DNA from 4 places in the Mesocryomonas lacus genome. Region 3 is predicted to be linked to each of the others. Evidence: predicted binding sites of a transcription regulator. Region 3 holds the regulator's gene; each other region holds the start of a gene.
The links. Region 3 encodes LexA, which represses DNA repair genes until DNA is damaged. Its sites were predicted from a motif close to TGTTCNNNNTGTGTTCNG; they were not measured.
Positions count from the first base shown of each region.

Region 1: a site for LexA is predicted at 4,561-4,578, ahead of parE (DNA topoisomerase IV subunit B). Genes of this name have one in related genera too.
Region 2: a site for LexA is predicted at 2,538-2,555, ahead of ACZLZQ_RS19925 (PA0069 family radical SAM protein). Genes of this name have one in related genera too.
Region 4: a site for LexA is predicted at 3,909-3,926, ahead of ACZLZQ_RS03725 (YifB family Mg chelatase-like AAA ATPase). Genes of this name have one in related genera too.

Region 1 is NZ_JBUZWF020000004.1:287,589-295,071, forward strand. Features, by position in the region: gene ACZLZQ_RS15570 (DEAD/DEAH box helicase) at 1-1,365, opposite strand, end outside; gene ACZLZQ_RS15575 (hypothetical protein) at 1,605-2,213, opposite strand; gene parE (DNA topoisomerase IV subunit B) at 2,345-4,396, opposite strand; gene ACZLZQ_RS15585 (alpha/beta hydrolase) at 4,584-5,480, shown strand; gene glnA (type I glutamate--ammonia ligase) at 6,056-7,465, opposite strand.
Region 2 is NZ_JBUZWF020000006.1:185,484-192,966, forward strand. Features, by position in the region: gene ACZLZQ_RS19905 (tetratricopeptide repeat protein) at 1-364, shown strand, start outside; gene ACZLZQ_RS19910 (4-(cytidine 5'-diphospho)-2-C-methyl-D-erythritol kinase) at 370-1,290, shown strand; gene moaB (molybdenum cofactor biosynthesis protein B) at 1,287-1,838, shown strand; gene ACZLZQ_RS19920 (glycosyltransferase family protein) at 1,955-2,488, opposite strand; gene ACZLZQ_RS19925 (PA0069 family radical SAM protein) at 2,609-3,766, shown strand; gene rnhB (ribonuclease HII) at 3,955-4,620, shown strand; gene ACZLZQ_RS19935 (F0F1 ATP synthase subunit B) at 4,916-5,398, opposite strand; gene ACZLZQ_RS19940 (F0F1 ATP synthase subunit B) at 5,410-6,024, opposite strand; gene ACZLZQ_RS19945 (F0F1 ATP synthase subunit C) at 6,097-6,324, opposite strand; gene ACZLZQ_RS19950 (F0F1 ATP synthase subunit A) at 6,393-7,142, opposite strand; gene ACZLZQ_RS19955 (AtpZ/AtpI family protein) at 7,231-7,483, opposite strand, start outside.
Region 3 is NZ_JBUZWF020000004.1:523,984-531,466, forward strand. Features, by position in the region: gene ACZLZQ_RS16695 (peptidylprolyl isomerase) at 1-1,534, shown strand, start outside; gene trpD (anthranilate phosphoribosyltransferase) at 1,531-2,559, shown strand; gene trpC (indole-3-glycerol phosphate synthase TrpC) at 2,556-3,386, shown strand; gene moaC (cyclic pyranopterin monophosphate synthase MoaC) at 3,383-3,856, shown strand; gene ACZLZQ_RS16715 (molybdopterin molybdotransferase MoeA) at 3,844-5,058, shown strand; gene lexA (transcriptional repressor LexA) at 5,163-5,852, shown strand; gene ACZLZQ_RS16725 (ComEC/Rec2 family competence protein) at 6,105-7,483, opposite strand, start outside.
Region 4 is NZ_JBUZWF020000001.1:806,084-813,566, forward strand. Features, by position in the region: gene ACZLZQ_RS03715 (PQQ-dependent sugar dehydrogenase) at 1-563, shown strand, start outside; gene ACZLZQ_RS03720 (HD-GYP domain-containing protein) at 786-2,162, shown strand; gene ACZLZQ_RS03725 (YifB family Mg chelatase-like AAA ATPase) at 2,288-3,820, opposite strand; gene gshB (glutathione synthase) at 3,998-4,951, opposite strand; gene ACZLZQ_RS03735 (YraN family protein) at 5,080-5,505, opposite strand; gene rsmI (16S rRNA (cytidine(1402)-2'-O)-methyltransferase) at 5,502-6,410, opposite strand; gene hemW (radical SAM family heme chaperone HemW) at 6,420-7,483, opposite strand, start outside.

The DNA.
Region 1 (7,483 bases), 240 kb from region 3:
ACGGGGCTCCATGATCGGCGGCTGCAGGAAGACAGGCGCTTCCACCTCGACATGTGGCGCATCGACCGTCGGCGCCGACAAGACTGCCTCGAGGGGAACGTCATCCTCGGCAACGGCCTCGATGACGCGCGGCGCCCGCGGACGGCGGGTCGTCCCGCTGGCGCTCTTGCGACCGCCGGCCCGCTTCTCCGGACGCTCCTCGCTTGCCGTCTCGGCCGCGATCACGGCGGGAAGGTCGGATACGTTCCCGTCGAGCCATGGCAGTTCGAGGCCCAGCATCTTCTCGATGGCATCGAGGTGCTTCTTGTCCTTCGACGTCACCAGAGTGAAAGCCTTGCCGGAGCGACCCGCGCGACCGGTGCGGCCGATGCGGTGGACGTAGTCCTCGGCATGGATCGGGACGTCATAGTTGAAGACGTGGCTGACGGCGGGAATGTCGAGCCCGCGCGCGGCGACGTCGGACGCCACCAGCAGCTGCAGCTTGTTCTCACGGAAATTGTGCAGCATCGTCATGCGCGCCCGCTGCTCCATGTCGCCATGCAACGCGCCGGCGGAGAAGCCGTGCTTCTCGAGCGACCGGAAGAGCGAGGCCACGTCGATCTTCCGGTTGCAGAAGATGATGGCGTTGGTGATGTCGTCCTGGCTGCGCAGCAGCTTGCGGAGCGTCTCGCGCTTGGCGAAGTCCTCCTTCTGCGACGCCACGACCTTCTGCTCGACCGTCAAAGCCGCCGAAGAAGCCTTGGCTACCTCGATGCGGACCGGGTTCTGCAGGAACTGCTCGGTCAGGCGGGTGATCTCCGGCGGCATGGTCGCCGAGAAGAACAGCGTCTGCCGGGTGAACGGGATCATCTTGCAGATCCGCTCGATGTCGGGGATGAAGCCCATGTCGAGCATGCGGTCGGCTTCGTCGATGACGAGGATCTCGACGCCGGTCATCAGGAGCTTGCCGCGCTCGACATGATCGAGCAGACGACCCGGCGTCGCGATCAGCACATCGGCGCCACGGTCGATCACCTTGTCCTGCTCGCCGAAGGACATGCCGCCGATGAGGAGGGCGATGCTGACCTTCTGGTCCTTGCCGTACTTGGTGAAGGTTTCCGCCACCTGCGCAGCGAGTTCGCGCGTCGGCTCGACGATGAGAGTGCGGGGCATTCGGGCCCGGGCACGGCCTTTCTCGAGCCGTGTCAGCATAGGAAGGACGAAGGAGGCGGTCTTTCCTGTTCCGGTCTGGGCGATGCCCAGCACGTCTCGGCCTTCCAGCGCATGCGGAATAGCCTGGGCCTGGATCGGGGTCGGCTCGGTATAGCCGGCGGCTTCCACGGCAGCGAGAACCTTGGCGCTGAGGCCCAGTTCGGAAAATAGCATTGAGCTGTGTAATCTCGCGATTGACGAAGGGTGAGGTCGGACGCCTCGATCCGCCCGTGTCTAGCATGGGCGATACGGCGTAGGCTTTTTCAAGTCAACCTCCCAGCCTATATAGGAGGCCTTCCGAGGTTTCACATGCTTAAGCGGTACAACTGTTCAGATTGTCGTCCGCCGGAGACAGCATCCGACCGTTAGTCGGCGAAGGCAGCACTTGCCGAGCCTTCGCCAATTGCCGGAGTTCAGTTCGTCGAAGGACCGAAAGTGTAGGTCCGATCCTCCTGGAAGTGCAATTCGTAGGTCTCGGCAATTTCGCCGTCGCTTGGAACGATGTCGAAGAAGAGGGTCAGTCCGGTCGTGTCACCCTCGGTCGGTTCGTCCGCGCGGTAGCCGACGATGGACCCATTGACCCCTGTGACTTCCTTGATCTCGGTCGAGGTCAGAACCGTCGCCACTCCCGCGGCCTTCTCCACTTGCTGGATGAAGAAGCGATAGTTTTCCTTATCGCCAGTGCCGACCTGAACCATCGCGGTGCGCCAGACGCCGCTCTTGTCGCCGTCGATCCAAGGCCCGACCACCTGCACGTCCTCAATGCCGGTCGGCAGGCTGGCGATGGCAGCGGCCACCGCATCGTCGGCGGCAGGCAAGGGCGCAGCCGCCGTGTCAGCGGGCGCGGGTGCTGCCGGAGCGGCGGGCTCGGCAGGGGCCGCCGCTGGCGGGGTGTAAGGGGCGGGCGCTGTCGGCGCCGCCGGTGCCGGCGCGGCAGCGCCCGGTGTTTCCTGCGCCGAGGCGGCGCCAAGTCCGAGCGCGAACACTGCGATGCCAGCGAAAAGGCGGGTGCGGTGGGTCATGGTTTCATTCCCTGCTCTGGCGGCTCGTGTCCCGACGGTCGGCTTGGCGGAAAGCCTGTCGTCGATCCTATAACGGACGAGCATGTCGTTTGATGGCGTGTCCGGCACTGATTTCCAGCGCCGACGAAAGACTATACGTCGAGATCGACAGCGAAGGCAGCCCGGTCCTGGATGAACCGGAAGCGCAGGTCGGGACGGTTGCCCATCAGCGCATCCACCGCATCGGCCGTGCCGATCTCCGGCGTCTCATCAATCGCCACCTGCAGCAGCGTCCGCTTCTTCGGGTCCATCGTGGTCTCCTTCAGCTGCGACGGCAACATTTCGCCAAGGCCCTTGAAGCGGCTGACCTCGACCTTGCCCTTGCCTTTGAAGTCGCGCGCCATCAGCCGTTCGCGGTCCTTGTCATCCCGCGCATAGGCCACCTTGCCACCTTGGGCGAGACGGTAGAGCGGCGGCACGGCGAGGAAGAGGTGGCCTTGCCGGATGAGGTCGGTCATCTCCTGATAGAAGAAGGTGATGAGCAGCGAGGCGATGTGGGCGCCGTCGACGTCGGCGTCCGTCATGATGATCACGCGCTCATAGCGCAGGTCCTCTTCGCGGTAGCGCCCCTTGGTACCACAGCCAAGCGCCTGGATGAGGTCCGAAATCTGCTGGTTGGCCCCGAGCTTTTCGCGCCCGGCACTCGCGACATTCAGGATCTTGCCGCGCAGCGGCAGGATCGCCTGCCGCGCGCGGTCGCGCGCCTGCTTGGCCGAGCCGCCGGCGGAGTCGCCCTCGACGATGAAGAGCTCGGCTCCAGCGGCGCCGCTCTGCGAGCAGTCCGCGAGCTTGCCCGGCAGACGCAGCTTGCGCGTCGCGCTCTTGCGGTTGACTTCCTTCTCCTGGCGCCGCCGCAGCCGCTCGTCGGCGCGGTCGACCACCCAGTCGATCAGCTTGGCGGCGTCCTGCGGGGAGGAGGCAAGCCAGATGTCAAAACTGTCGCGCAGCGCGTTTTCGACGATGCGCTGGGCCTCCGTTGTCGCCAACCGGTCCTTCGTCTGGCCGACAAATTCCGGCTCGCGAATAAACACCGACAGCATCGCGGACGCGGTGATCATCACGTCGTCGGCGGTGATCACCGAGGCCCGCTTGTTGCCGGAGACCTCGGCAAACGCCTTCAGGCCGCGCAGCAGCACGGCGCGCAGGCCCGCCTCGTGGGCGCCGCCCTCGGGCGTCGGAATGGTGTTGCAGTAGGAGCGAACAAACCCGTCGCCGCCGGTCCAACTCACCGCCCACTCGACCGCGCCGTGGCCGGAAAGCTTCGCGGTCCGCCCGGCAAAGCTTTGCGAGGTGATCCGCTGCTCGTCGCCGAGCGAGCCCTCGAGATAGTCCTTCAGGCCGCCGGGGAAATGGAAGGTGGCGCGGGCAGGGGTCTTGCCGTCGGCGGGCAGCAGCGAGGCGTCGCAGGACCAGCGGATTTCGACCCCGCCGAAGAGGTAAGCCTTCGACCGCGCCATGGCGAAAAGGCGCGCCGGATCGAAAGCCGCCTTGGCGCCGAAGATCTGCGTGTCCGGCAGGAAGCGCACGCGGGTGCCTCGGCGGTTCTGGATTTCGCCGACCTCTTCCAGCTCGGTCACGGCGACGCCGCGCTCGTAGACCTGGCGGTAGAGCTTGCGGTTGCGGGCGACCTCCACCTCGAGGCGCGACGACAGCGCGTTGACCACCGAGACGCCGACGCCGTGCAGGCCGCCGGAGGTCTCGTAGACCTTGGAGTCGAACTTTCCGCCGGCATGCAGCGTCGTCATGATGACTTCGAGCGCCGAGCGGTTCTTGTATTTCGGGTGCGGATCGACGGGAATGCCGCGGCCATTGTCGGACACGGCGAGCATGCCGTCGGCCTCCAGCGCCACCTCGATGAAGTTCGCATGGCCGGCGACGGCCTCGTCCATCGAGTTGTCGATCACCTCGGCGAAGAGGTGGTGCATCGCCTTCTCGTCGGTACCGCCGATGTACATGCCAGGGCGGCGCCGGACCGGCTCCAGCCCTTCGAGCACCTCGATGTCGGCGGCGGTATAGTTCGATCCCGAAGTGTCGACGGCATCCGCAAAGGCCGCCCGCAAAGGGTCGACCGGCTTCGGCCGCGGCGCTGCCTTCGGCGCGCGGACCTTGGCGGCAGCGGCGCCGGAGAAGAGATCGTCGCTCATGGGGACCTGAAAGCCGCCTTGCGACGGACGTCGGGGGCGAAGGAGAATGCCATGCCTTGGAGCTACACTTTCACGAAATGTTCTTCAAGGCGATGCGGCCCACAAACGCCGAAAGAGCGGGGTTAACCAACAGGTTTTCGCCCTCGCGTGACTTGCAAAACACGCTGAACACGGCAAGGACGTTCACATGTCCGGACACGCCATCAGACGCTCCCTTCTCGCCGGCATGCTCGGTGGGCTCCTCGCCACCGCCGCGGCGGCAGGCCCTCCGCCGCTGGCGCCGTTCAAGGATGCGCTGTTCGCCTATCCGCGACTCACCGCCATCCTCGACGGCGGCGCCGAGATCGACGTCGACTATTCCGAGAAGCGCGATATCGACGACCGCGACGAGATCCCGGAGCGGCGGGTGAAGCCGGCCTATGTCGATCTCGCGCCATTGCGAAGCCAGGCGGAGAGCGTGGTTCAGACGCCCGCCGGCCCGCTGAAGATCATGACGGTCGGCGACACCAAGGCGCCGACGACGATCGTTCTCTTCGTCCACGGCCGCAATGGCGACCGCCGCCTCGGCATGAACGACCGCAGCTTCGGCGGCAATTTCAACCGGCTGAAAAACCTGATGCAGCGCGCCGGCGGCCTCTACGTCACCGCCGATGCCGGCAGCTTCTTGGGCCAGGACATGGCCCGGATCGGCGCGCTGGTCGAGGGGTTCGGCCGAGATCATCCGACCGCCACGATCGTCCTCGCCTGCGCCTCGATGGGCGCCGAGTTCTGCTGGGACCTTGCCGGCGACCCCGCCGTCATCGGCGTCGTCGACGGCCTCGTAATGCTCAGCGCCAACACCCCGCCGGCCAAGCTTGCCGCCATGCGCAAGGCGGCCGGTGCCCACCGCGTGCCGCTGGTGCTGGCACACGGCACCCGCGACAAGGTGTTCGCCTGGGACCGCGCCAAAGCCGTCTACGCGGCGCTGCGGGCGGAAAGCTACCCCGTCCGGTTCGTGTCCTTCGATAGCGGCAACCACGGGACGCCCTTGCGCATGCTGGACTGGCGCGACACGCTGAACTGGCTCTTCCAGCGGATGGACTGACTCAGACGGTTGGCGTCGATCCCCAAGGCGACGCCAGTTCTGGACACCAGTATTGCCTGCTGAGAGGCCCACGAACACCCAAAGTTCGTCATCCCGGACTTGATCCGGGATCCATGCCAAACCGTCGAACGACGCCGTGACGGTCGACATTCCCTTCCGCCGCGGACCATCCGCCTCAGTGCGGAGGAATGGATCCCGGCTCAAGGCCGGGATGACGAAATTGAGAGGTCTGCTCCCGATGGCAGGCCTCGTCACGGGCGTCCAGAATGACCTCTTCTGGCCATGACCGTTTCCCGTTCGTCATCCCGGACTTGATCCGGGATCGATTCCAAACCGTCGAACAAGGCCGGGAGGGCCGACATTCCCTTCTGCAGCGGACCATCCGCCGCGGCGCGGAGGAATGGATTCCGGCTCAAGGCCGGGATGACGAGCTGAGAGATGGACCTCCCAACGTCAAGCGTGGTCACGGCCATACAAAACCACGCCTTCTCGACACGACCGTCAGTCAAGTTTCCATCAAAAAAAAGCCCCCGCCGAAGCGGAGGCCCTCATCTTCGTCACCGCAAGCGAAAAACCTACAGCGAATAGTACATGTCGAACTCGACCGGGTGCGGGGTCATTTCGAAGCGCAGGACCTCGGCCATCTTCAGCTCGATGAAGGCGTCGATCTGGTCGTCGTCGAAGACGCCGCCGGCCTTCAGGAACTCGCGGTCGGAGTCGAGGTTTTCCATCGCTTCGCGGAGCGAGCGGCAGACGGTCGGGATCTGCTTCAACTCTTCCGGCGGCAGGTCGTAGAGATCCTTGTCCATGGCTTCGCCCGGGTGGATCTTGTTCTTGATGCCGTCGAGGCCGGCCATCAGCATGGCGGAGAAGGCGAGATACGGGTTCGCCATCGGGTCGGGGAAGCGGACCTCGACGCGCTTCGCCTTCGGCGACTGGCCGAAGGGGATGCGGCAGGAGGCCGAGCGGTTGCGCGCGGAATAGGCGAGCAGCACCGGCGCCTCGTAGCCCGGGACCAGGCGCTTGAACGAGTTGGTCGACGGGTTGGTGAAGGCGTTCAGCGCCTTCGCGTGCTTGATGATGCCGCCGATGTAGAATAGCGCCGATTCCGACAGGCCCGCATATTCATTGCCGGCGAAGGCCGGCTTGCCGCCCTTCCAGATCGACTGGTGCACGTGCATGCCCGAGCCGTTGTCGCCGAAGATCGGCTTCGGCATGAAGGTCGCGGTCTTGCCATAGGCATTGGCGACCTGGTGCGTCACGTACTTGAAGATCTGCATGTTGTCGGCGTTCTTCACGAGCGTGTCGAACTTGATGCCGAGCTCATGCTGAGCGGCCGCCACCTCGTGGTGGTGCTTCTCGACCTTGACGCCCATCTCGGCCATCACGGTCAGCATTTCCGAGCGGATGTCCTGGCAGCTGTCGATCGGCGGCACCGGGAAGTAGCCGCCCTTGACGCGCGGACGGTGGCCGAGGTTGCCGGTCTCGTACTCGGCGTCGTCGTTCGACGGAAGTTCGGTCGAGTCGAGCTTGAAGCCGGTGTTGTAGGGGTCGGCCTTGTAGCGGACGTCGTCGAAGATGAAGAACTCGGCCTCGGGGCCGAAATAGGCGGTGTCACCGACGCCGGACTGCTTCAGATAGGCCTCGGCCTTCTTGGCGGTGCCGCGCGGATCGCGGTTGTAGGATTCGCCCGAGATCGGGTCGAGGATGTCGCAGAGGAGAACCATCGTCGACTGCGCAAAGAACGGGTCCATGTGTGCCGTCTCGGGATCGGGCATCAGCACCATGTCGGACTCGTTGATCGCCTTCCAGCCACCGATCGAGGAGCCGTCGAACATCGAGCCTTCCGAGAACATGTCCTCGTCGACGATGGTCTGGTCCATGGTGACGTGCTGGAGCTTGCCCTTCGGGTCGGTGAAGCGCAGGTCGACAAACTTTACGTCGTTGTCCTTGATCTGCTTCAGAATGTCATTGGCGGTCGTCATGGCGTTCCTTCCCTAGTG
Region 2 (7,483 bases), on a different contig from region 3:
CATCAACGACCATCTCGGCGATGCCTACTGGCGCGTCGGCCGCGAGCGGGAGGCGCGCTTCCAGTGGGCCCGCGCCCTGGTCGGCGATCCGAAGCCCGAGCCGGAGGAGGTCGCCAAGATCGAGGCCAAGATCAAGGACGGTTTGCCGGCGGATGACCGCAAGGCGGACATGAGCGCTGGCGGGCCGACGAAGGCGCAGCCGGCCAAGGCCGACCCCAAGGCCATGCCGGCACCGAACGCCACGCCGGCACCGAACTCCACGCCGGCACCGAACGCCACGCCGGCACCGAAGGCCGCACCGGCGCCCGACGCCGCGCCGGCGCCCGGTGCCGTGCCGGCGCCCGCTGGCGCCACGCCGAACTGACAGGCATGACGCAGCCTCGCGTCCGCCTGTCCGGCCGCGACCTGCCGGCTTCCGCCAAGATCAACCTCGCGCTGCACGTCACCGGGCAGCGCGCGGACGGCTACCACAGCCTGTCGAGCCTCGTCGCCTTTGCCGAGATCGGCGACAGCCTGAGCTTTGCCCCGGCGGATGCCGATAGCCTCGAAATCACCGGCCGCTATGCCGCCGTGCTGGGCGCCTGCGCGCCGCACGACAACATTATCCTGAAGGCGCTTGCCGCCGCCCGCGCCGTCGCTGCGGAGGCGGGCATGACGCTCGCCCCCGTCGCGGTTCACCTCGACAAGCGGCTGCCGGTGGCCTCCGGCATCGGCGGCGGCTCGGCGGATGCCGCCGCGGTGCTGGCGCGGGTGGTTTCGGCCGCTCCCGCTTTGCGCGAGCCGCTGCGCCGGGCGGCGCTGTCGCTCGGCGCCGACGTGCCGATGTGCCTCGACGGTGTCCCGGCGCTCGTCGAAGGTGTCGGCGAGGTCGGGAAGCCGCTCGCCGGTTTCCCCGAAATCGATTGCGTCCTCGTCAATCCCGGCATCGCCGTCTCGACGCCCGATGTTTTTCGCGCCCTCGACGTTCGCGCCAACCCGCCGCTGCCGCCGCTGCCGGCGGGAGGGTTCGCAGGCCTCGAGGCGCTCGCCGCCTATCTCCGTGAAACCCGCAACGACCTCGAGCCGCCGGCGATGGCGCTGGTGCCGGTGATCGCCGAGGCCGCGGCGGCGCTGCGGCAGGCCGGGGCGGTTCTGCAGCGGATGTCCGGCTCCGGCGCGACGGTGTTCGGCCTGTTCGATACAGTGGCATCGGCGCAAGTGGCTGCCGATGCCATTGCTGCCGTCCAGCCGGACTGGTGGGTCGTCGCCACGCGGTTGAAGCCGGCAAGCCTTCAGGAGAGACCGAGATGACCGAGAGAAGTTTCCTGCCGCTGTCGATCGCCGTGCTGACGGTTTCCGACACAAGGAGCCTTGACGACGACAAGTCGGGCGCGACGCTCGCCGACCGGCTGACGGCGGCCGGACATCATCTGGCGGACCGGAAGATCGTGCCGGACGACGTCGGCGCCATTCGCGAGACGGTTCTCGCCTGGTCGAGGGATGCCGCCATCGACGTCGTCATCACCACCGGCGGCACCGGCTTCACCGGCCGAGACGTGACGCCGGAGGCGCTGGAGCCGATCTTCGAGAAGCGGATGGACGGGTTCTCGGCGATCTTCCACCGCGTCTCTTTCGAGAAGATCGGCGTCTCGACGATCCAGTCGCGGGCGACCGGCGGCGTGGTGAATTCCACCTTCGTCTTCGTGCTGCCGGGCTCGCCCGGCGCCTGCCGCGATGGCTGGGACCTGATCCTCGCCGCCCAGCTCGACTACCGGCACAAGCCCTGCAACTTCGTCGAGATCATGCCGCGCCTCGACGAGCACCTGCGCCGTGGAGCGGGCGAAGCGACCTCTTCGTAGACCAGCGGATCAGCTTCCGATGGGGTGGACTCATCCCATCGGAAGAGGGTCATAGGGGAGCCGTCTTCATCGACGGAGCTGGCTCGAGCCTTCCGCTCGGCGACCGAACCTGGTGATTAGGACCGGCGCGTCCGCTGCCGCGGCCGGATCGTCGCCTCCAGCGCTGATGTGGCGAGGCCCTTGCCGATATCCTCGAGCGTCGCGCTGCGGCTGGCGGGCCCGCGGGCCTGCGTCTTCGTCAGAAGGAGGCCCTCGACAAGCGCCGTGCGGCGGCCGGTGAAGCGGGCGAGAAAGCTCTGGCGATCGCGCGGGGCGCGCGAGAAGCGGGCGGCGCGGGGCGTCTTCGCCTGCAACTCGACCTCGCCGATATGCGCGTTGACCGAGTCGATCCAGTCGAGCGACAGCCGTGAGCCGGTTTCCAGCAGCAGCAGCCAGTCGCCCTTCGCCGCCCCGACGATCGCCGGCAGCGTCTCGCCCGAGACGATGCGGCAGCCCGCGTGGTCGGCGACCTTGCGCGTCGCGTCGTCGAGCCCGCGGTCGATCACCACCACCTCGCGCACCAGCCCTTCGACCGCCCCCGCAACGAGGGTGGAGAGCGTGAGGGCAAGCCCGTTCGGGTCTTCTGCGGCGTCGATGAGCACGGTGAGCATGTCACCGCTCTAGCCGATCTGTCGCGCCCTCGCCAGCCACGGTGTATTTTGTTCTTGTAATGTTCTCATCGGAATCCTAGGTTTTAGGTCACAGCTGAACGAACGTTCGGAAGGTTTCCCATGCAGGACGTCATCACCGCAGACCGCGCTGCCTTCGCTTCGCCGAACGGCGTCGACATCGCCAACCACATCATCGCCGAATCCGGCCTCCGGGTCGGCTTCGAGCGGCGGCGGGGCCGCGGCGCCGGGGTCAACCCGACGGGTCGCTTCGAGCCCTTCGCGCGCAGCGCCTACGACGACGGCTGGAACTCGCTGGAGGAGCTGCCGGCGTTCAAGACCGACGTGCAGGTCGAGAAGCCGAAGACCATCATCACCCGCAATTCCTCGCCCGACATCTCGTTCGACCGCTCGATCAACCCCTATCGCGGCTGCGAGCACGGCTGCGTCTACTGCTTCGCCCGGCCGACGCATGCCTATATGGGCATGTCGCCGGGGCTCGATTTCGAATCAAAACTCTTCGCCAAGCCGAACGCTGCTGAGCTGCTCGAGCGTGAGTTGGCCAAGCCGGGCTACGAGCCGCGCTCGATCGCCATCGGCACGAACACCGATCCCTACCAGCCGATCGAGAAGAGCTGGAAGATCATGCGCGAGGTGCTGGAGGTGCTGGAGGCGGCGAACCATCCGGTCGGCATCGTCACCAAGTCATCGCTCGTCACCCGCGACATCGACATTCTCTCCCGCATGGCCGCCAAGGGCCTCGCGCGGGTTGCCCTGTCGATCACGACGCTCGACCGCACGCTGGCGCGGGCGATGGAGCCGCGGGCGGCAACGCCCGCGAAGCGACTGGAGGCGGTGAAGGCGCTGAGCGAAGCGGGGATCCCGACCATGGTGATGACGGCGCCGATCATTCCGGGCCTCACCGACCACGAGATCGAGCGCCTGCTCGATGCCGCCGTCACGGCGGGGGCCAAGCACGTCGGCTACGTCCTCCTGCGCCTGCCGCTGGAGGTCAGCCCGATCTTCAAGGACTGGCTGCTGACGCACTATCCCGATCGCTACCGGCACGTCCTGTCCCTGCTGCGCTCGATGCGCGACGGCAAGGACTACGATGCCGAGTGGGGCAAGCGGCTGAAGGGCACCGGGCCTTACGCTTTCCAGATCAAGCGGCGGTTCGAGATCGCGGTGAAGAGGCTTGGGCTGAACGAGACCCGTCCGCAGCTGCGCACCGACCTCTTCACCCCGCCGCGGCAGGCGGGTGTGCAGCTGTCGTTGCTCTGAGACTTGAAGGCGTCGTGGCCTGCGGGCTCCGGCGTGATCAAATAAGCCCAGCGATGTCCCGAGGGGGCTGAGGCAGGGCTACGACATCGCCGGCCGCCCCCTTGGGCCGGCGACGCTCGGTGCGTTCTCACCCCGGAGCGACACCGAGCCTTGTGGAGAATCGGAGAATGCGCGAGTCTGGCCGCACCATGGCTCGCCGACCCTCCGATTCTCCCGCTTCTTTGCCTACGCTCGTCGTGGTGCCGGATTTCCGCATCGAGACCGAGAGGTTCGAGCGGGGTGCACGCTTCGTGGCGGGAATCGACGAGGCGGGAAGGGGCCCCCTGGCGGGGCCCGTCGTCGCCGCGGCGGTGATCCTCGATCCCCAGCAGATCCCCGATGGGCTGAACGATTCCAAGAAGCTTGGCGCTGACGATCGCGAGCGGTTGTTCACCGACATCCTGCGGGTCGCCACCGTGTCCATCGGGTCGGCGAGTTCGGCCGAGATCGACCGCGTCAACATCCGTCAGGCGACGCTTTTGGCCATGCGGCGGGCGGAGGGCGGTCTCGCGCAGCCGCCATGCCATGCGCTGATCGATGGCAATGACGTTCCGCCGTCCCTCAGACTGCGCGCGACGGCCGTGGTGAAGGGCGATGCGCGCTGCCTGTCCATCGCCGCTGCATCGATCGTCGCCAAGGTGACGCGGGACCGGATGATGGCGCGGGTCTGCGCGCGCTACCCCGCCTACGGCTTCAGCCAGCACATGGGCTACGGCACACCGCAGCACCTCGCCGCGCTGCTGACGCACGGCCCTTGCGTCTTCCACCGCATGACTTTCAGCCCGATCCGCCAGGGCGAACTGCTGCTGGTGTAGGTGCTGCGGGTAATTCGGCAGGTTGGCGGCGCACGCACCCCCCTCTGGCCTGCCGGCCATCTCCCCCGCAGGTGGGGAGATCGATCATCGCCAGCGCCGCGACTGCCGATCTCCCCCCCTTGAAGGGGAGATGCCCAGCAGGGCAGAGGGAGGCGAGCGGCCGCACCCTGTCATGTCGAACGATTTCAGAAGCTTTGCTGCCGTCAGTGGAAGCGTCGACCAACTGCCGACAATCCACCCAAACAAAAACGCCGCCCCTCTCGGAGCGGCGTTCGATCACTGCGGAAAGCTGAGCCTAGTTGAGGCGCTGGCGGACGTCGCCGATCGCCTCGTCGACGAAGCGAGCGCTTTCGGTGCCGTTCTGGCTGCGCTCGGCGAGGATCCGCGTGGCGGCGGCGACGGCGATGTCGACGGCGGAGCGGCGGACCTCGGTGATTGCGTCAACCTCGGCTTGGGCGATCTTGGTCTCGGCCATGGCGGAGCGGCGGGTGATGTATTCCTCGCTCTTGACGCGGGCCTCTTCGAGCAGGCCGTCAGCCTCGCGCTGCGCACCGGCAACGATCTCGCGGGCTTCGATCTCGGCGTCGTGGCGACGACGCTGGTATTCGGCGAGCTGCTGCTTGGCTTCTTCCTTAAGGGCGCGGGCTTCCTCGATGTCCGAACGGATCTTCGCCGAACGCGCGTCGAGCGCCTTGGCGATCATCCCCGGCACCTTGAAGTAGGCGACGACGAGCAGGAAGATGATGAGGGCGACGAGGGCCCAGAATGTGTTGTCCAACGCCGGTCTCCTTAGCTGCGCACGGCGCGCACGGCGCCAGCGACTTCTTCGCGCGGTACGTCGAGACGGGCAACGGCAGCGAGGATTTCCGCGGTTGCCTCTTCGGCGATGGCGCCGACATCGGCGAGCGCGCGGCGCTTGATCTCGTCGATCCGGGTCTGCGCGGCGTTGAGCTTCTCGTCCAGCGAGGCCTCGATGCGGGCACGTTCAGCCTCGGCATCCACCTTGGCGGTGTCGCGCGCGGCGGTGGCAATGAGGTGCGAGCGCTCGCGGGCGGCGGTCAGTTCCTGCTGGTAGGCGGCCATGGCCTCGTCCGCATCGGTCTTCATCTTGCCGGCGGCGTCGAGGTCGAGCGCGATCCGGTCGCGGCGATTCTCGATGATGGCGCCGATGCGCGGCAGGATGGCCTTCTGCAGGACCCAGTAGAACAAGCCGAAAGTGATCGCCAGCCAGAGCAGCTGGGAAGGGAAATAGGTGGTGTCCATCGGCGGGAAGACGCCGACGCCATGCTCGCCGTCACCGGCGACTTCCGTGTGTGCGCCGTGCTCGACCGGAGGCTGTGCTGCGATGGGAGCGGTGCCCACCGTCGGCTCTGCGGTTTGTGCCTGCGCTTCAGTGACGAACATCTGTCTCTCCGACGGAAGGAACCAGCCGCCCCATGGTCGGGGCGGCTGGGAAAACGGTCTCGACGGGTCTGATTAGACCGCGAAGAGGAGGAGCAGCGCGACCAGCAGCGAGAAGATGCCGAGCGCTTCCGTCACCGCGAAGCCGAAGATCAGGCGGCCGAACTGGCCGTCAGCAGCCGACGGGTTGCGCAGGGCGCCCGAGAGGTAGGCAGCGAACATGTTGCCGAGGCCGAGGGCCGTTCCGGCCATGCCGAAGCATGCGAGGCCGGCACCGATGTACTTTGCAGCTTCCGCGTCCATGGTAATCTCCTTTGGTGGAACGTGCGGTGGGAAGTCACGACCCCGGGGGGACGCGGCGTCTTGGGGGTTCAATGATGAGGATGGACCGCATCGTTGAGGTACATGCAGGTCAAGACCGCGAAGACGTAGGCCTGCAGGAATGCGACCAGGAATTCAAGGCCTGTAAGGGCGACCGTCATGATCAGGGGAAGGATCGCGCCGCCGATGCCGACCGCGCCGAGGGCGCCGAGCGACACCACGAAGCCGGCGAAGACCTTCAGCGTGATATGGCCCGCCAGCATGTTGGCGAAGAGACGAACCGAGAGCGAAATCGGACGCGACAGGAACGAGATGACCTCGATCAGCACGACGAAGGGCAGGATCAGCATCGGCACGCCGGTCGGCACGAAGAGCTTGAACCAGGACAGGCCGTGCTTGGCGATGCCGTAGACCACGACCGTGCCGATCACCACGATCGCCAAGGCGAAGGTGACGATGATGTGGCTGGTGACGGTGAAGAAGTAGGGGAACATGCCGAGGAGGTTGGCCACCAACACGAACATGAACAGCGAGAACACCAGCGGGAAGAAGCGCATGCCGGACGTGCCGGCGGAGTCGCGCAGCATGTTGGCGATGAACTCGTAGGACATCTCCGCCATCGACTGCGCGCGGCCGGGCACCAAAGCCTTGCCGGACGTCGACCAGTAGAGGAAGGCCGAGGCCACCGCGACGGTCGCGACCATGTACAGCGCCGAATTCGTGAAATCGAAATGCAGCCCGCCGATTTCGATCGGCACGATGGGCTGAATCACGAATTGGTGGAGCGGATCGTTCGCCAAACTATGTAGCCCTCTTGCATCCCAGCGTCCCGTCGCCGGGCCGCATTGCCATAGCGTCTGAGGCTGCGGAGGGCAACACCCCCTTCGGTCATTCCAAAGGGCGATTCTCGCGATTTGTGGCGTCTTTCGGAACGCTCGTCGGGGCCGGGGCGGTTTTTCCGACCGATCGAAGGACGTTGAGGACGCCCGCGACGAAGCCGAGAATCAGGAACACGATGAGGCCAAAAGGCCCGGTGCCGGCGATGCGGTCGAGGAGATAGCCGATGCCGGCCCCGGCGAGGATGCCGGCGACGAACTCGCTGGCAAGCTTCATGCCGTCGGCCGCGCCGCGCAGGCCGGTG
Region 3 (7,483 bases):
CGACGATCCGTCCTTCCACGACGCGTCCGGCCGCTTCTCGCGCGACAGTTTCCGCCAGCTGCTGTCGAGCGTCGGCATGCGCGAGAACGACTTCATCCGTAACCGCGAGCAGGCGGCCGTGCGGAGCCAGATCGTCGATTCGATCTCCGAGGGCGTTTCGACGCCGAGCCTCGTGAAGCAGGCTTTCGGCCTCTACAACGGCGAGCGCCGCACCGCCGAATACGTCACCTTGCCGCTGACGCTGGTGCAGCCGGTGGCCGATCCCTCGGCCGAAGTGCTGCAGGCCTACTTCGACGGCCGCAAGCAGCGCTACGCCGCGCCGGAGTACCGGGCCATTTCCTATGCCGCGCTGACGCCGGACGCCGTTGCCGACCCCGCCAAGGTGACCGAGGCCGAGATCCAGGCCGCCTACGCCAAGGACACCGAGAAATTCACGACGCCCGAGCGTCGCCGGATCCAGCAGATCGTCTACTCCGATAAGGCCAAAGCCGACGCCGCGCGCGCCGAACTCGCTTCCGGCAAGACCTTCGACCAGCTCGTCACCGACAGCGGCCGCACCATCGCCGACACCGAGCTCGGCCTGCAGCCGCGCAACGGCATCCCCGATCCAGTGATCGCCGATGCTGCCTTCTCGCTCGCCGCCAACGCCGTTTCCGAGACCGTCGAGGGCGCTTTCGGCCCGGTGCTGCTGCGCGTCACCGAGATCCAGCCCGAGGTGAAGAAACCGCTGGCCGAAGTGCAGGATGCCATCCGAAAGGAGATCGCCCTCTCCTCTGCCACCGAGGCGGTCCGCTCGGCCTACGACACCTATGAGGAAGCCCGCGGTGGTGGCGCTTCGCTCGAGGAAGCGTCAGAGCGCGCCGGCCTGACGATCAAGACCATCCCCGCGATCAGCCAGACCGGCCAGGCGCCGGACGGCAGCTTGATCGCCGATATCCCCGCCCAGCCGGCGCTGCTGACCGCCGCCTTCGAGAGCGACATCGGCGTCGAGAACCAGCCGGTGGACGTCCGCCCGAACGGCTTCGTCTTCTTCGAAGTCACCAAGGTCGATCCGGCACACCAGCGTCCGCTCGACGAGGTGCGTGCGCGCGTGGTCGAGGACTGGAAGGCGACCGAGGCCGACCGCCTGCTCGCCGAGCGCGCGGCGGCGCTGAAGAAGCGCCTCGACGCCGGCGAGACCATCGACGCCATCGCCGCGTCCGAGAAGCTCACCAAGCAGGTTGCCGCTTCGATCACCCGCCAGAGCGGCGCGCAGGAACTCGGCGATGACGCGACGCGCGCGGTCTTCGCCGGCACTACCGGGCTTGCCGCCGTCGCCGATGCCACCGCCGATTCGTCGAAGCTGGTTCTGAAGGTGACCGAGGTCGCGCCGCCGCTCGATCCGTTGGCGAGCTTCCCCGCCGACCAAGACGGCCAGCTGGCGTCGCTGATGAAGTCCGACATCGTCCAAAGCTACGTCAACGTGCTGCAGGACGCCTACAAGGTCGTTTCCTACCCCGCCGCGATCCAGGCGGCGCAGGCCATGCCGCAATGAGCCAGACGCTGAAGCCCTACATCGCCAAGGTCGCGGGCGGCGAGGCGCTGAGCCGCGCCGACGCCGAGGCGGCCTTCGGCGTGATGATGTCGGGCGAGGCGACGCCATCGCAGATCGGCGGCTTCCTGATGGCGCTGCGGGTCCGCGGCGAGACCGTCGACGAAATCGCCGGCGCCGTCTCGGTGATGCGCGCCAACATGGCGACGGTGACGGCACCCGACGACGCGATCGATATCGTCGGTACCGGCGGCGATCATGCGGGCACGCTGAACGTCTCGACCTGCGCGGCCTTCGTGCTCGCCGGCTGCGGCCTGACGGTCGCCAAGCACGGCAACCGGGCGCTCTCCTCGCGCTCCGGCTCCGCCGACGTCCTGATGGCGCTCGGCGTCAAAGTGGACCTCACCCCGGCGCAGATTTCCGCCGTTATCGCCGAGGCCGGTCTCGGCTTCATGTTCGCGCCGACGCACCATGCCGCCATGCGCTTCGTCGGCCCGAGCCGGGTCGAGCTCGGCACGCGCACAATCTTCAACCTGCTCGGCCCCCTCGCCAACCCCGCCGGCGTCCAGAACCTCCTCGTCGGCGTCTTCGCCGAGCAGTGGCTGCAGCCGATCGCCGAGACGCTGAAGGCGCTCGGCACCAGGAACGCCTGGATCGTCTATGGCGACGGTCTCGACGAGATGACCGTCTGCGGCCGGACCGATGTCGTCACCCTCCGCAACGGCGTCATCTCCCGCTTCGCCATCGAGCCGGAAGAGTTCGGCCTTGCCCGTGCCGACCTGTCGGAGATCCGCGGTGGCGACGCCGTCCACAACGCCGAGAAGCTTCGCGGCGTTCTCGACGGCGCTCCCGGCGGCTATCGCGACATCTGCCTCCTTAACGCCGCCGGCGCGCTGGTCATGTCCGGCCATGCCGCAGACCTTGCCGAAGGCCTTGTCGCCGCCCGCCTTTCGGTCGATACCGGAAAGGCCCGCGCGGCGCTCGACCGGCTGATCGGCGTCACCCAGCGCATCGGAGAACCGGCATGACCGACATCCTGAAGGCGATCGAGACCTACAAGCGCCAAGAAATCGCCGCCGCCAAGGCGCGCCTGCCACTGGCCGAGATGGAGGCTCATGCCCGCGCCGCCGACTCGGTGCGCGGCTTCACGCAGGCGATCCGCCGCAAGCACGCGGCGGGCGACGTCGCCCTCATCGCCGAGATCAAGAAGGCCAGCCCGTCGAAAGGCCTCATCCGCGCCGATTTCGATCCGCCAGCTCTCGCATGTGCCTACGAGCGCGGCGGCGCCGCTTGCCTCAGCATCCTCACCGACGCGCCGTCCTTCCAGGGCCAGCCGAGCTTCCTCACCGAGGGCCGCGCCGCCTGCTCTCTGCCGGCGCTGCGCAAGGATTTCATGTTCGACCCCTACCAGGTGTTCGAAGCCCGCGCCTGGGGTGGCGACGCGATCCTCCTCATCATGGCCGCGATCGACGACAGCTGCGCCGCCGAGCTCGAGGCGGTGGCGATGGACCTCGGCATGGACGTGCTGGTCGAGGTGCACGACGAGGCAGAAACCGAGCGCGCGCTGAAACTCCGCTCGCCGCTCCTCGGCGTCAACAACCGCAATCTCCGGACCTTCGAGACCGACATCTCCACCGCCGAGCGGCTGTCGGCCCTCGTGCCGGACGATCGCATCCTCGTCGGCGAGAGCGGGATCTTCACCCCGGCGGACTGCGCCCGGCTCGGCCGCGTCGGCATCGCCACCTTCCTCGTCGGCGAAAGCCTGATGCGAAAGGCGGACGTAGAGGCCGCGACCCGCGCCCTGCTCGCCCGCCCCGCTTCCTTTACTTCGGCGAACGCAGGAACTGCCGCATGACCGCCCTCACCCATCTCGACGCCACCGGCGCCGCCACCATGGTGGATGTCGGCGACAAGGCCGAGACCGTGCGCGAGGCCCGCGCCGAGGGCCTGGTGCTGATGCTCCCCGAGACGCTGGCGCTGATCGAGGCCGGCGGCGCCAAGAAGGGCGACGTCATCGCCGTCGCGCGGCTTGCCGGCATCATGGCGGCCAAGAAGACCGCCGACCTCATCCCGCTCTGCCATCCCTTGATGCTGGAGAAGATCGCCGTCGACATCGCCGCCGAGCCCGCATTGCCGGGCCTGCGCGTCACCGCGACGGTCCGCCTCAGCGGCAAGACCGGCGTCGAGATGGAAGCGCTGACCGCCGTCAGCGTCGCTTGCCTCACCATCTACGACATGGCCAAGGCGGTCGATCGCGGCATGCAGATCTCCGCGATCCGGGTGCTTGCCAAATCCGGCGGCCGCTCCGGTGACTGGTCGGCATGATTTCCGTCGCCGACGCCTTCGCCGCGCTGATGCAGGACGCCGTCGCGGTGAAGGAGACCGAGACCGTGCCGCTGCGCGCTGCGCGCGGCCGCATCCTTGCCGCCGACTTGCCCGCTCTGCGCACCCAGCCCGACTTTGACGCCTCCGCCATGGACGGCTACGCCGTGCGCGCCGACGATACGGCCGGCCCTTTCCAGCCGCTGACGGTCATCGGCGAATCCGCCGCCGGGCGCGCCTTCGAGGGCAGCGTTGCTCCGGGCGAGACCGTCCGGATCTTCACCGGCGCGCCGGTGCCGGACGGGGCCAATGCGATCCTCATCCAGGAGAACGCCGAGCGGCCCACAGTCACCACCATGCTGCCGCTGGAGCCAGCCATGCGCGGCCGCCACATCCGCAAGGCCGGCGCCGACTTCTCGAAGGGTGACACGCTCATCAAGGCGAACACGCGTTTTGGCGCCGGCACGATCGCCCTGGCGGCGAGCGGCGGCCATCCGCGGCTCACCGTGCTGCGCCGTCCGCGCATCGCGATCCTTGCCACCGGCGACGAGCTGGTCATGCCCGGCGAGCCGGTCGGCCCCTCGCAGATCGTCGCCTCCAATACTTTCGGGGTCGCCGCCATGGTCGAGGCCGCCGGCGGCGAGGCGCTTGACTACGGCATCGCCCGCGACGACGAGGCCGAGATCGGCGCCCTCCTCGACCGCGCCGTCACCGACGCCGTCGACATCTTCGTCACCATCGGCGGCGCCTCGGTCGGCGACCACGACCTCGTCGGCAAGGTCTTCGCCGCCCGCGGCGTCGCGCTCGATTTCTGGAAGGTCGCCATGCGGCCGGGCAAGCCGCTGATGGCCGGTCGCATCGGCCGCACCCGGCTCATCGGCCTTCCCGGCAACCCCGCCTCCTCGATGGTCGCCGCGACCTTGTTCCTGAAGCCCCTCGTTCATGCCCTTACCGGCGCCCCGGCCAGCCCGCTCTACCGCGAGGCCATCCTCGGTGCCGACATGCCGGCGAACGACCAGCGCGCCGACTTCATCCGGGCGACGCTTGGCGAATCGCAGGCGGTCGTGCCGATCGTCACGCCTTTCGGGCGCCAGGATTCGTCGCTCCTCTCGGTCTATGCCCGGGCCAATGTTCTCCTCTTGCGAGAACCCCATGCGCCAGCGGCCAAATCCGGCGATTCCTGCCGCTACATCGCGCTCGACTAAGCTTCCGGCTCTTGCAGAACACAACTAGAACAGATAGCTTTGTTCAGGTTTTGTTTTAACAAGGATCGCCGGAAATGCTGACGCGCAAGCAGCACGATCTCCTGATGTTCATCCATGGGAGATTGCAGGAACTGGGCGTGCCGCCGTCCTTCGACGAGATGAAGGATGCGCTGGATCTCCGCTCCAAGTCCGGCATCCACCGACTGATTACCGCGCTGGAAGAGCGCGGCTTCATCCGCCGTCTGCCGAACCGCGCCCGGGCACTGGAAGTCCTGAAGCTGCCGGACTCGGTCGCGCCGGCCAAGGCAAAAAGCGCCGACGCCGAGCCCGTCGCGCCCCGCCGCGAGCCCATCGCGGAGACGTCCGTCGAGCCTTTGCCCAAGCGCATTCGCCCGGCCGCCAACGACAGCGAACCGGTCGGCATCCCGCTGATGGGCCGCATCGCCGCCGGCGTGCCGATCTCGGCCATCCAGCAGAGCGGCAGCCAGATCTTCGTGCCGCCGGACATGCTGGGCGGCGGCGAGCATTACGCGCTGGAGGTAAAGGGCGATTCGATGATCGAGGCCGGCATCCTCGACGGCGATACCGTTGTCATCCGCCGGGGCGACACCGCGCAAGGCGGCGAGATCGTGGTGGCCCTCGTCGACGACGAGGAGGCGACCCTCAAGCGCTTCCGCCGCCGCGGCGACACCATCTCGCTCGAGGCCGCCAACCCCGCCTACGAGACCCGCAGCTTCGGCTCCGAGCGCATCAAGGTCCAGGGCAAGCTCGTCGGCCTGATCCGCAAATACTGAGGCGGGCTGGGGGGCGGTTAGCGGCGTTGCGGGGGCCCACCCACAAGCCCCGCGCCGCCCCCCTCATCCCGCTGCCGCGACCTTCTCCCCACAGGGGAGAAGAATCTAGTCGGCCCCGCGAGCATCCGACGCCGGCAGCACCCCTGCCGCCACGCTCAAAACCGCCTTCTTCGCCCCTCCGGGGAGAAGTGGCCGGCAGGCCGATGAGGGGGCCGCCCGCGAACGCCTAACCTTGCATCCCAACGCCCCGCATCACGGCCGCGGCTTCTCCGGCGTACTCTCAACCGCCCGCCGCCAGGTCTCCGGCCAAGGTGCCAGCCGCTGCACTTGCCACGGCTCCGGCACCGGCGCGATCGAGGCGGAGATCTCGGCGTGGCCCGTTGCAGCAGAGCGGGAGATGGCGAGCGAACCGGTCCGCCGCAGCGTGCGCAGCGTCACCAGCACGGCGCCCGAGCGGCACGCCTCGCGCCGCGCCGCCCGTGCGACGATGGCGACGTCCGCGCTGTCGCAAGCCGTACCGATCTGGCGATAATCGTCGGTCCAGACCACCCTCAGCCCGCTCCGCGTCGTCGCCCGGCAGATCCGCATCGGCCGGGACGCCCGCTTCGCCGGGACGGCCGGTACTGCCGGCGTCAACGACTTTCCGTCGATGACAGGCGCTGCGGGCTCGCCAGTGAGCGGCGGCGTCGACCGTAAGAGTTGAGGGACGGCAGCCGAGGGCGAGGATCTCTTGGTCGCGACACCACCCTCTGGCTCTAAAGCTTCGCAGCGAAATCCCGCCGCACTCGGGTCTGGTGGCACACCGGCGTCCGGTCGCACGCCGGCGCGCGATGGCACGCCTGTGTCCAGCGGCTGAGCGCCGTCCGGAAAAGCCCTCTGCCACTGCGTCAGCACGAACGCGTTCGGCTTCGGCCGCAACGGCATCAGCACGTACCCCGCCCCGATCAGCGCCAGCTCGCGTCCGTCTTCGAACACCAGGAGTTCGGGCCGCGGCCCTGTCGCCGGCGCCAGTACGAGCCCGAGCGCGGCCACCGGCAAGGCCAGCCAACGCAGGCCGCTGGCGAGGAAGCAGGCCAGCAGCAGCGCCAGCGACAGCAGCACCAGTCCTTCCGGGGTCAGCAGCCCGGTCGGCGTGTCCGGCAGATGGTCGTGCAGGAAGTGGGCAATGCCGAAGACGAGTTTCAATCCCTGCCCCATCAGGATCAGGAACACAGCATCCAGGCCGAAAGGCATGGCGACGACCGCGCAGAGCGCCAGTGGCATGATCCACACCGAGAACAGCGGCAGCGCCAGAAGATTGGCGAACAGGCCGAAAGGCGCCATCCGCTGGAAATGATAGGACGCGAACGGGCCCGTCGCGGTGCCGGCGATGAGCGACGAGGCGCCGAGCCCGATCAGGAACACCACGAGCCGCCTCGCCCGACCCGCCGGCGGCGCGTCCACCTGTCGCCGCGCCCGTGCCCGCGCGACATGGCCGTAGACGCCGACGAGCGAGGCCGTCGCGCCGAACGACATCTGGAAGCTTGCCGTCACCAGCGCGTGCGGCGTCATCGAAAGGACGACGATCGCCGCGAGAGCCACGCTGCGCAGCGTGATCGCCGCCCGGTCGACGAGGATCGCCACCAGCATGA
Region 4 (7,483 bases), on a different contig from region 3:
GGATCAACCGCGACGGCACGGTGCCGAAAGACAACCCGTTCGTCGGCACCAAGGGCGCCTTGCCCGAAATCTGGTCCTACGGGCAACGCAACATCCAGGGCGGCGCCCGCCACCCCGAGACCGGGGCCATCTGGTTTTCCGAGCACGGCCCCAAGGGCGGCGACGAGGTGAACGTCGTGGAGCCGGGCCGGAACTACGGCTGGCCGGTCGTCTCCTACGGCGTCAACTATAACGGCACGCCCGTCGGCTCCGGCCAGGCGACCGGCGAAGGCCTCACCCCGCCCATCCACCAGTGGACGCCGGTGATCGGCGCGTCCGGCATGGAGTTCTACACCGCCGACACGATCCCTACGTGGAAAGGCAGCGCCTTCTTCGGCGGCCTCGCGAGCACCGATCTCGTCCGCCTCGGTCTCGACGGCACGAGGGTGACGGGCGAAGAGCGCCTTTTGAAGGAACTCGGCCTTCGCATTCGCGATGTGAAGCAAGGTCCGGACGGCGCGCTCTACGTATTGGCCGAGGACAGCGGCGAAATCCTGCGCATTGCGCCGGAGACCGCTGGCTAGCCGGGCGGCGGACCATGGCCTGGGATGTCGGCGGGAGGGTGACCCACCATCTCCGCGTCGGCGCCAAGCCATAGGCGACGCCGATGTTCTCGCCGGCCGATCGATAAAAAGCTTAGTATTCGTAAGGCTTTCACCATTATGGCAAGACGGCGGCAGCGCGATACGCTGCCTTAATCCTCGGAGGGCAGAAAGGGCAGGATCGCCCTTAAGGACTCCGGACTCATGCCCTCCCCGATCGATGCCGCCGTCGCGGATCTCAGCCCGTCCGACCTCCTCTGTGCCCTCAGCCACGCGCTCGACCTGACGGAGGGTCAGCCGGTCGGCCACTGCGTTCGCGCGACGTGGATCGGCATGAATGTCGGCCGCGAGATGGGGTTGTCGGAGGCCGAGCTCTGGGAGCTCTACTACGCCGTCATGCTGAAGGACCTCGGCTGCTCGTCGAACGCGGCGCGCATCTGCGAACTCTATCTCGCCGACGATATAGGCTTCAAACGCGACTTCAAGACGGTCAGCGACAGCCTGCCAAAGGTCCTTGGCTTCGTCTTTTCGCATACGGGCCCGAATGCCGGTCTGACAGAAAGGCTCCGGACCATCCTGAGGATCATGAAGGGGGGCGGCGAGATCGCCAACCGCCTGATCGAGACCCGCTGCCAGCGCGGTGCCGAGATCGCGGCGCAGCTGCGCTTTCCCGACGCCGTGTGCCGGGCGATCCACTCGCTCGACGAACACTGGAACGGCGCGGGCCGTCCCGATCATCTGGCCGGCGATGCAATCCCGGTCTATGCGCGTATCGCCCTCCTCGCCCAGGTCGTCGACGTCTTCCACCGTTCCGACAGCCGCGCGGCGGCGATCGCCGAGGTCACGGCCCGCACCGGGACCTGGTTCGATCCCGCGGTGGCCGCCGCCTTTGCCCGGGTCTCCCTTTCGGAGGACTTCTGGGCCATGCTGGACGCGCCCGACGTCGATGCAGCGGTTCGCCGGCTGGAACCGCGCCGGGCGGTGATCGTCGTCGACGAGGATTATCTCGACGACATCGCCCGCGCTTTCGCGCAGGTGATCGACGCCAAAAGCCCCTTCACGTCGGGGCATTCCGAGCGCGTCGCCGTCTATGCCGACATGATTGCCACCGAGATCGGGAAGCCTGCCGGCGAGCGGCGCTGGCTGAAGCGTGCGGCGCTTCTGCACGATATCGGCAAGCTCGGCGTCTCCAACGCGATCCTCGACAAGAAGGGCCCGCTCGACGAAGCCGAGTGGCGGTCGATGCGCGACCATGCCGCCATGTCCGAGAACATCCTGCAGCGGGTTCCCGCCTTCGCCGCCATGGCGCGGATCGGCGGCGCTCATCACGAGCGACTCGACGGCAAGGGTTATCCCCGCGGCCTCGCCGGCGCCGAGATCGATTTCGAGACCCGGATCGTCAGCGTCGCCGACGTCTTCGATGCCCTGACGGCCCATCGCCCCTACCGCGCGGCGATGACAATCGACGCCGCGCTCTCGCTGATGCGGCGCGACGTCGGCATCGCCTTCGATCCGGCCTGCTTTGCTTCGCTCGAACGCGCTCTCGCCGGCATCGAGAACGATCTGGCCCGCGCCGCCTGAACTGCGGGCAATCGCTGCCGCGCTCGTGGAAGCACTTCTGGCGATCCATGCGGTAAGGGCTGCCGCGCGGCCGTTCTTGATACATGCGACGTCGCTCCGGGCGCATAGGCGGGATGCACCGCCCCTCACGCTGCCGCCCTCAGCCGTTCGCCGGCGACGCGGTAGGAGATCGCCTCGGCCAGATGCACGCGGCGCACGGTGTCGTCGCCATCGAGATCGGCGAGCGTCCGGGCGACTTTCAGAATGCGGTGATAGGCGCGGGCCGAGAACTTCATCTGCTCGGCCGCATCAAGCAACAGGCGGGCACCCGGCTCGTCCGGCGCGGCGACGGTTTCGATGAGCGCGGCCGAACAGGTGGCGTTCACCGTGGCGGCGGCCATTCCCAGCCCCTCGTACCGCTCCCTCTGGATCAGGCGGGCCGCTTCGACGCGCGCCTTCACGGTCGCCGACGTTTCCGCCGGCACCGGGCGGATCAGATCGAAGGCGGTGACCGCCGGCACGTCGACGCGCAGGTCGATCCGGTCGAGCAGCGGTCCGGAGAGGCGCGCTTGGTAATCCGCCGCGCAGCGCGGGCCGCGGGCGCAGGAATGCCCTGGCTCCCCCGCCATGCCGCAGCGGCACGGGTTCATCGCCGCGACCAGCTGGAAATGGGCGGGATAGGTGACGCGATGATTGGCCCGGGCGATGACGCTCTCGCCACCCTCGAGCGGCTGGCGCAGCGAATCCAGCACCACCGGCGAGAACTCCGGCAACTCGTCGAGGAAGAGCACGCCACGGTGCGCCAGCGACACCTCGCCCGGCCGCGCCCGCAGCCCGCCGCCGACCATCGCGGCCATCGAGGCGGAATGATGCGGCGCGCGGAACGGCCGACGGTCCGACAGCTTGCCGCCGGCAAGCTCGCCGGCGATCGAGGCGATCATCGAGACTTCCAAGAGTTCCCGCGGCGTCAGCGCCGGCAGGATCGACGGCAGGCGCTGCGCCAGCATCGACTTGCCAGAGCCCGGCGGCCCGATCATCAGGAGGTTGTGGCCGCCAGCGGCGGCGATCTCCAGCGCCCGCTTGGCGACGATCTGGCCCTTGATCTCAGAGAGGTCGGCGAGATTTTCGGGCGCGGCGCGGATTGCCGGCATCGGCCGCGACAGAACCTGGGTGCCCCGGAAATGATTGGCGAGCTGGATCAGGCTGCGCGGGGCGATGATCGGCATGTCGGCGCTGGCCCAGGCCGCCTCCGAGCCGCAGGCCGCCGGGCAGATCAGCCCGAGGCCGAGGGCGTTCGCGCCCATCGCCGCCGGCAGCACGCCGGCGACCGAGGCGATCATGCCGTCGAGCGAGAGCTCGCCCAGCACCATGAACTCCGCCAGCGCATCGGAGGGGATCGCGCCGAGCGCCGCCATCAGCCCGAGCGCGATCGGCAGATCGTAGTGCGAGCCCTCCTTGGGAAGGTCCGCCGGCGCAAGATTGACGGTGACCTTTTTCGGCGGCATCGAGAGGCCCGAAGCGTGCAGCGCCGCCTGCACCCGCTCGCGGCTCTCGGCCACCGCCTTGTCCGCGAGCCCGACGATCTGGATGCCGACCTTGCCGGGCGCGATCATCACCTGCACGTCGATCGGGATGGCGTCGACGCCCTGGAATGCCACCGTCCTGACCCGAGAGACCATGCCGCGCCCCACCCGAAAGGCGCGCAGCGGGGTTGCACCCCGCTGCGATCACCACAACCGGACGCTAGCCGAGATCCCATATTGCGACAAGAACAGGCAGGGAACAAAGACGGTGGGCAGCCACCGAGATCCCGCGGCTCCTCAGGGGTACGCCAGTCGCCCTCCCTGATCCTGCACTCAGCTCCGGGTGGCGGAAACCTTGGTCTCGATCGCGTCCCAGAGGAGGCTGGCGATATCCGCGCCGCCAAAAGCCTTCACCTCCCGGATGCCGGTCGGCGAGGTGACGTTGATCTCGGTGAGGTAGTCGCCGATCACGTCGATGCCGACGAAAAGGAGGCCCCGCTCTTTCAGCGCTGGCCCGATCCGGGCGCAAATCTCGCGCTCGCGCTCCGTCAACTCCGTCGCCTCGGCCCGGCCGCCGACATGCATGTTGGAACGGGCATCGCTCTCGGACGGCACGCGGTTGATCGCGCCAGCGAACTCGCCGTCGACGAGGATGATGCGCTTGTCGCCCTTGCGCACGTCCTGGAGGTAGCGCTGGACGATGAACGGCTCGCGGAAGAGGAGGCCAAAGGTTTCGAGGAAGGAGGTGAGGTTGCGGTCTTCCTTGGTGATGTGGAAGACGCCGGCGCCGCCATTGCCGTAGAGCGGCTTCATGATGATCTCGCCGAACTCGGCGCGGAAGGCGGCGACCTCCAGCGGATCCTTGGTGATCAGCGTGTCCGGCATCAGGTCCGGGAACTCGGTGACGAAGATCTTCTCCGGCGCATTGCGCACCGAGGCGGGGTCGTTGACCACCAGCGTCTTCGGGTGCACCCGCTCGAGGATATGCGTCGAGGTGATGTAGGACATGTCGAAGGGCGGGTCCTGGCGCAGCAGCACCACGTCGGTGTCGGCCAAGTCGATGCGCTCGATCGGCCCGAGGGTGAAGTGGTTGCCCTCCTCCTCGCGCAGTTCCATCCGCTCGGCCCGCGCCGTCGCCCGGCCGTCGCGCATCGACAGGCGCTCGGGCGTGTAATGGTAGAGGCTATGGCCGCGCCGCTGCGCTTCCAAGGACAGCGCGAAAGTGCTGTCGCCCTTGATCGAGATCGACGAGACATGGTCCATCTGGACCGCGACGGTAAGGGCCATGGGGCACTCCTTCGGGCATGGTTCGCAGGGGAGGTAGCGGGGATGTGGCCCGCTGGCAATCGGGACGACGGTGAAGGGTGCGCATCGAGTCCTGTTGCGAGCGGCTTCCGGCAGTGTCGGGCTGACCCTCACCGCCCCCGCCAGGCGTCCTTCACGTGCACCGGCCAGCGCCGCGGCAGGACGGCGACGATGTCGAAGCGGAGGCTGAGGCGGGCGTGGTCGCGCTGGCGGGCGAGCCAGAGGTCAGCGGCGGCCTCGATGCGGCGCTGGGCGGCCGGGCCGACCGAGTCCATCGCGGCGTTCAGCGTCGCGCGCGCCTTCACTTCGACGATGGCGACGAGGTCGCCGCGGCGGGCGATGAGGTCGATCTCGCCGAGCGGCGTGCGGTGGCGGACGGCGAGGATGCGATAGCCTTTCAGGCGAAGCGCCCAGGCCGCCAGCCATTCGCCGCGATGGCCCTTGCGGAACCGCTGCCGCCGCTCGCCCTCGCCGGACGACGCAGGCGCCGGCGACGGGCGGGCGGGCCGCGATCCGGCGGGCGGGGCGGGCTTCATCCCGGCGTCTTCAGCTGCAAGGCGCGGGCGTAGAGGTCGCGGCGGGAGAAGCCGGTGAGACGGGCCGCCTCCTGCGCGGCCTTGGCCGGCTTCATCTCCGCCATCAGCCCGGTGAGGATGGTGTCGGCGTCGGCCTCGCTCGCGGCCGCCTCCGCGGCCGGCGGGGCGATGCAGACGACGATCTCGCCGCGCACCCGCTCCATATCAGCGAAATCGGCGGCGAGCTGCGACAGCGGCCCGCGGTAGATCGTCTCGAAGGTCTTCGTCAGCTCGCGGCAGACCGCCGCCTGGCGCTCCGCGCCGAAGACCATGGCCATGTCGGCGAGGCTGTCGGCGATGCGGTGCGGCGCCTCGAAGAGCACGATCGTGCCGGGAATGCGCGTCAGCTCCTCCAGCCGCGCCCGGCGCGCGCCTTGCTTCTGCGGCGGGAAGCCGGCGAAGAAGAAGGCGTCGGACGGCAAGCCCGAGGCGAGCAGCGCCGACAGCACGGCCGAGGCGCCGGGGATCGGGATCACCGGAATGCCGGCCTCGATCGCCTGGCCGACCAGCCGGAAGCCGGGATCGGAGACCAGCGGCGTGCCGGCATCGGAGACCAGAGCCACACTCAGCCCGGCCTGGAGGTCGGCGAGCAAGGCCGCGCCGGACTCCTCGGCATTGTGCTCGTGGTAGGCGAACATCCGCCGCTTGATGCCGTAGCGGGACAAGAGCGTCGCCGTGACGCGCGTGTCCTCGCAGGCCAGCCGGTCGGCGCCGGCGATGATATCGAGCGCCCGCAGCGTGATATCGCCGAGATTGCCGATCGGCGTCGCCACGAGATAGAGGCCGGGCTCGGGCTTTCGGCCGGCGAAAGCCTGGTCGCGGATGCGGAAACCGGCCTCCGCCGTCTCTTCGGGGTCAATGCTCATCGCTGCAGCCTAGCAGAGATCGGCGACGACGGCGTCGAGCACGAGCATGCCGGCCGGCGTCGCGCGCAGCCGGTCGGGGCCCAGCCGCTCGACCATGCCGTGGGCGCGCAGGTCCGCCTCGCTGACCGGGTCGATGTCGCGGCCGGTGAGCCGACGCCAGCGTTTCAGGTCGATGCCCTCGGTAAGGCGCAGGCCCATCAGCAGGAGCTCGTCCGCCTCCTCGCTGGGCGTCAGGAGGTCATCGGTGACGACGCCCGAATCCCAGTCCTCGACCATCTTCAGCCAGGTCTCGGGGTGCCGCTCGGTCGCCACCGCGTGGCGCCCGCCCTCGCCCATCAGCCGTCCATGCGCACCCGGCCCGACGCCGGCATAGAGGCCGTAGCGCCAATAGGTGAGGTTGTGCCGCGATTCGGCGCCGGGCACCGCGTGGTTGGAAATCTCGTAGGCTGGCAGGCCGCGCGCGGCGGTGAGCACCTGCGTCGCCTCGTAGAGCGCCGCCGACAGCTCGCCGTCCGGCACCGGCAGCTTGCCGGCCTTGCGCAGGGCGTGGAAGGGCGTGCCTTCCTCGATGGTCAGCTGGTAGAGCGACAGATGGTCGGCGGCGAGATCGATCGCCTCGGTCAGCTCCGCCTCCCAGCCCTCGACGGTCTGGCCGGGCCGGGCATAGATCAGGTCGAAGGACAGCCGCGGAAAAATCTCGCGGGCGAGGCCGATCGCCCCCTTGGCCTGATCGACATTGTGCAGCCGGCCGAGGAACTTCAGGTCGCGGTCGTTCAGCGCCTGGACGCCGAGCGAGACGCGGTTGACGCCGGCCGCGCGGTAGCCGCGGAAACGCTCGGCCTCGACGCTGGACGGGTTGGCCTCGATGGTAATCTCGGCGTTCGCATCGACCGGCCAGGCTTTCGCGATGGCCTCGAGGATCGCGCCGACGGTCTGCGGGCGCATCAGCGAGGGGGTGCCGCCGCCGAGGAAGATCGAGGTGACACGCTCACCGGACGAGCGCTTCGCCATCTCGGCGATCTCCCGGACGAAGGCGGCGGTATAGCGTTCCTGGTCGATCGCCTGATGGCGGA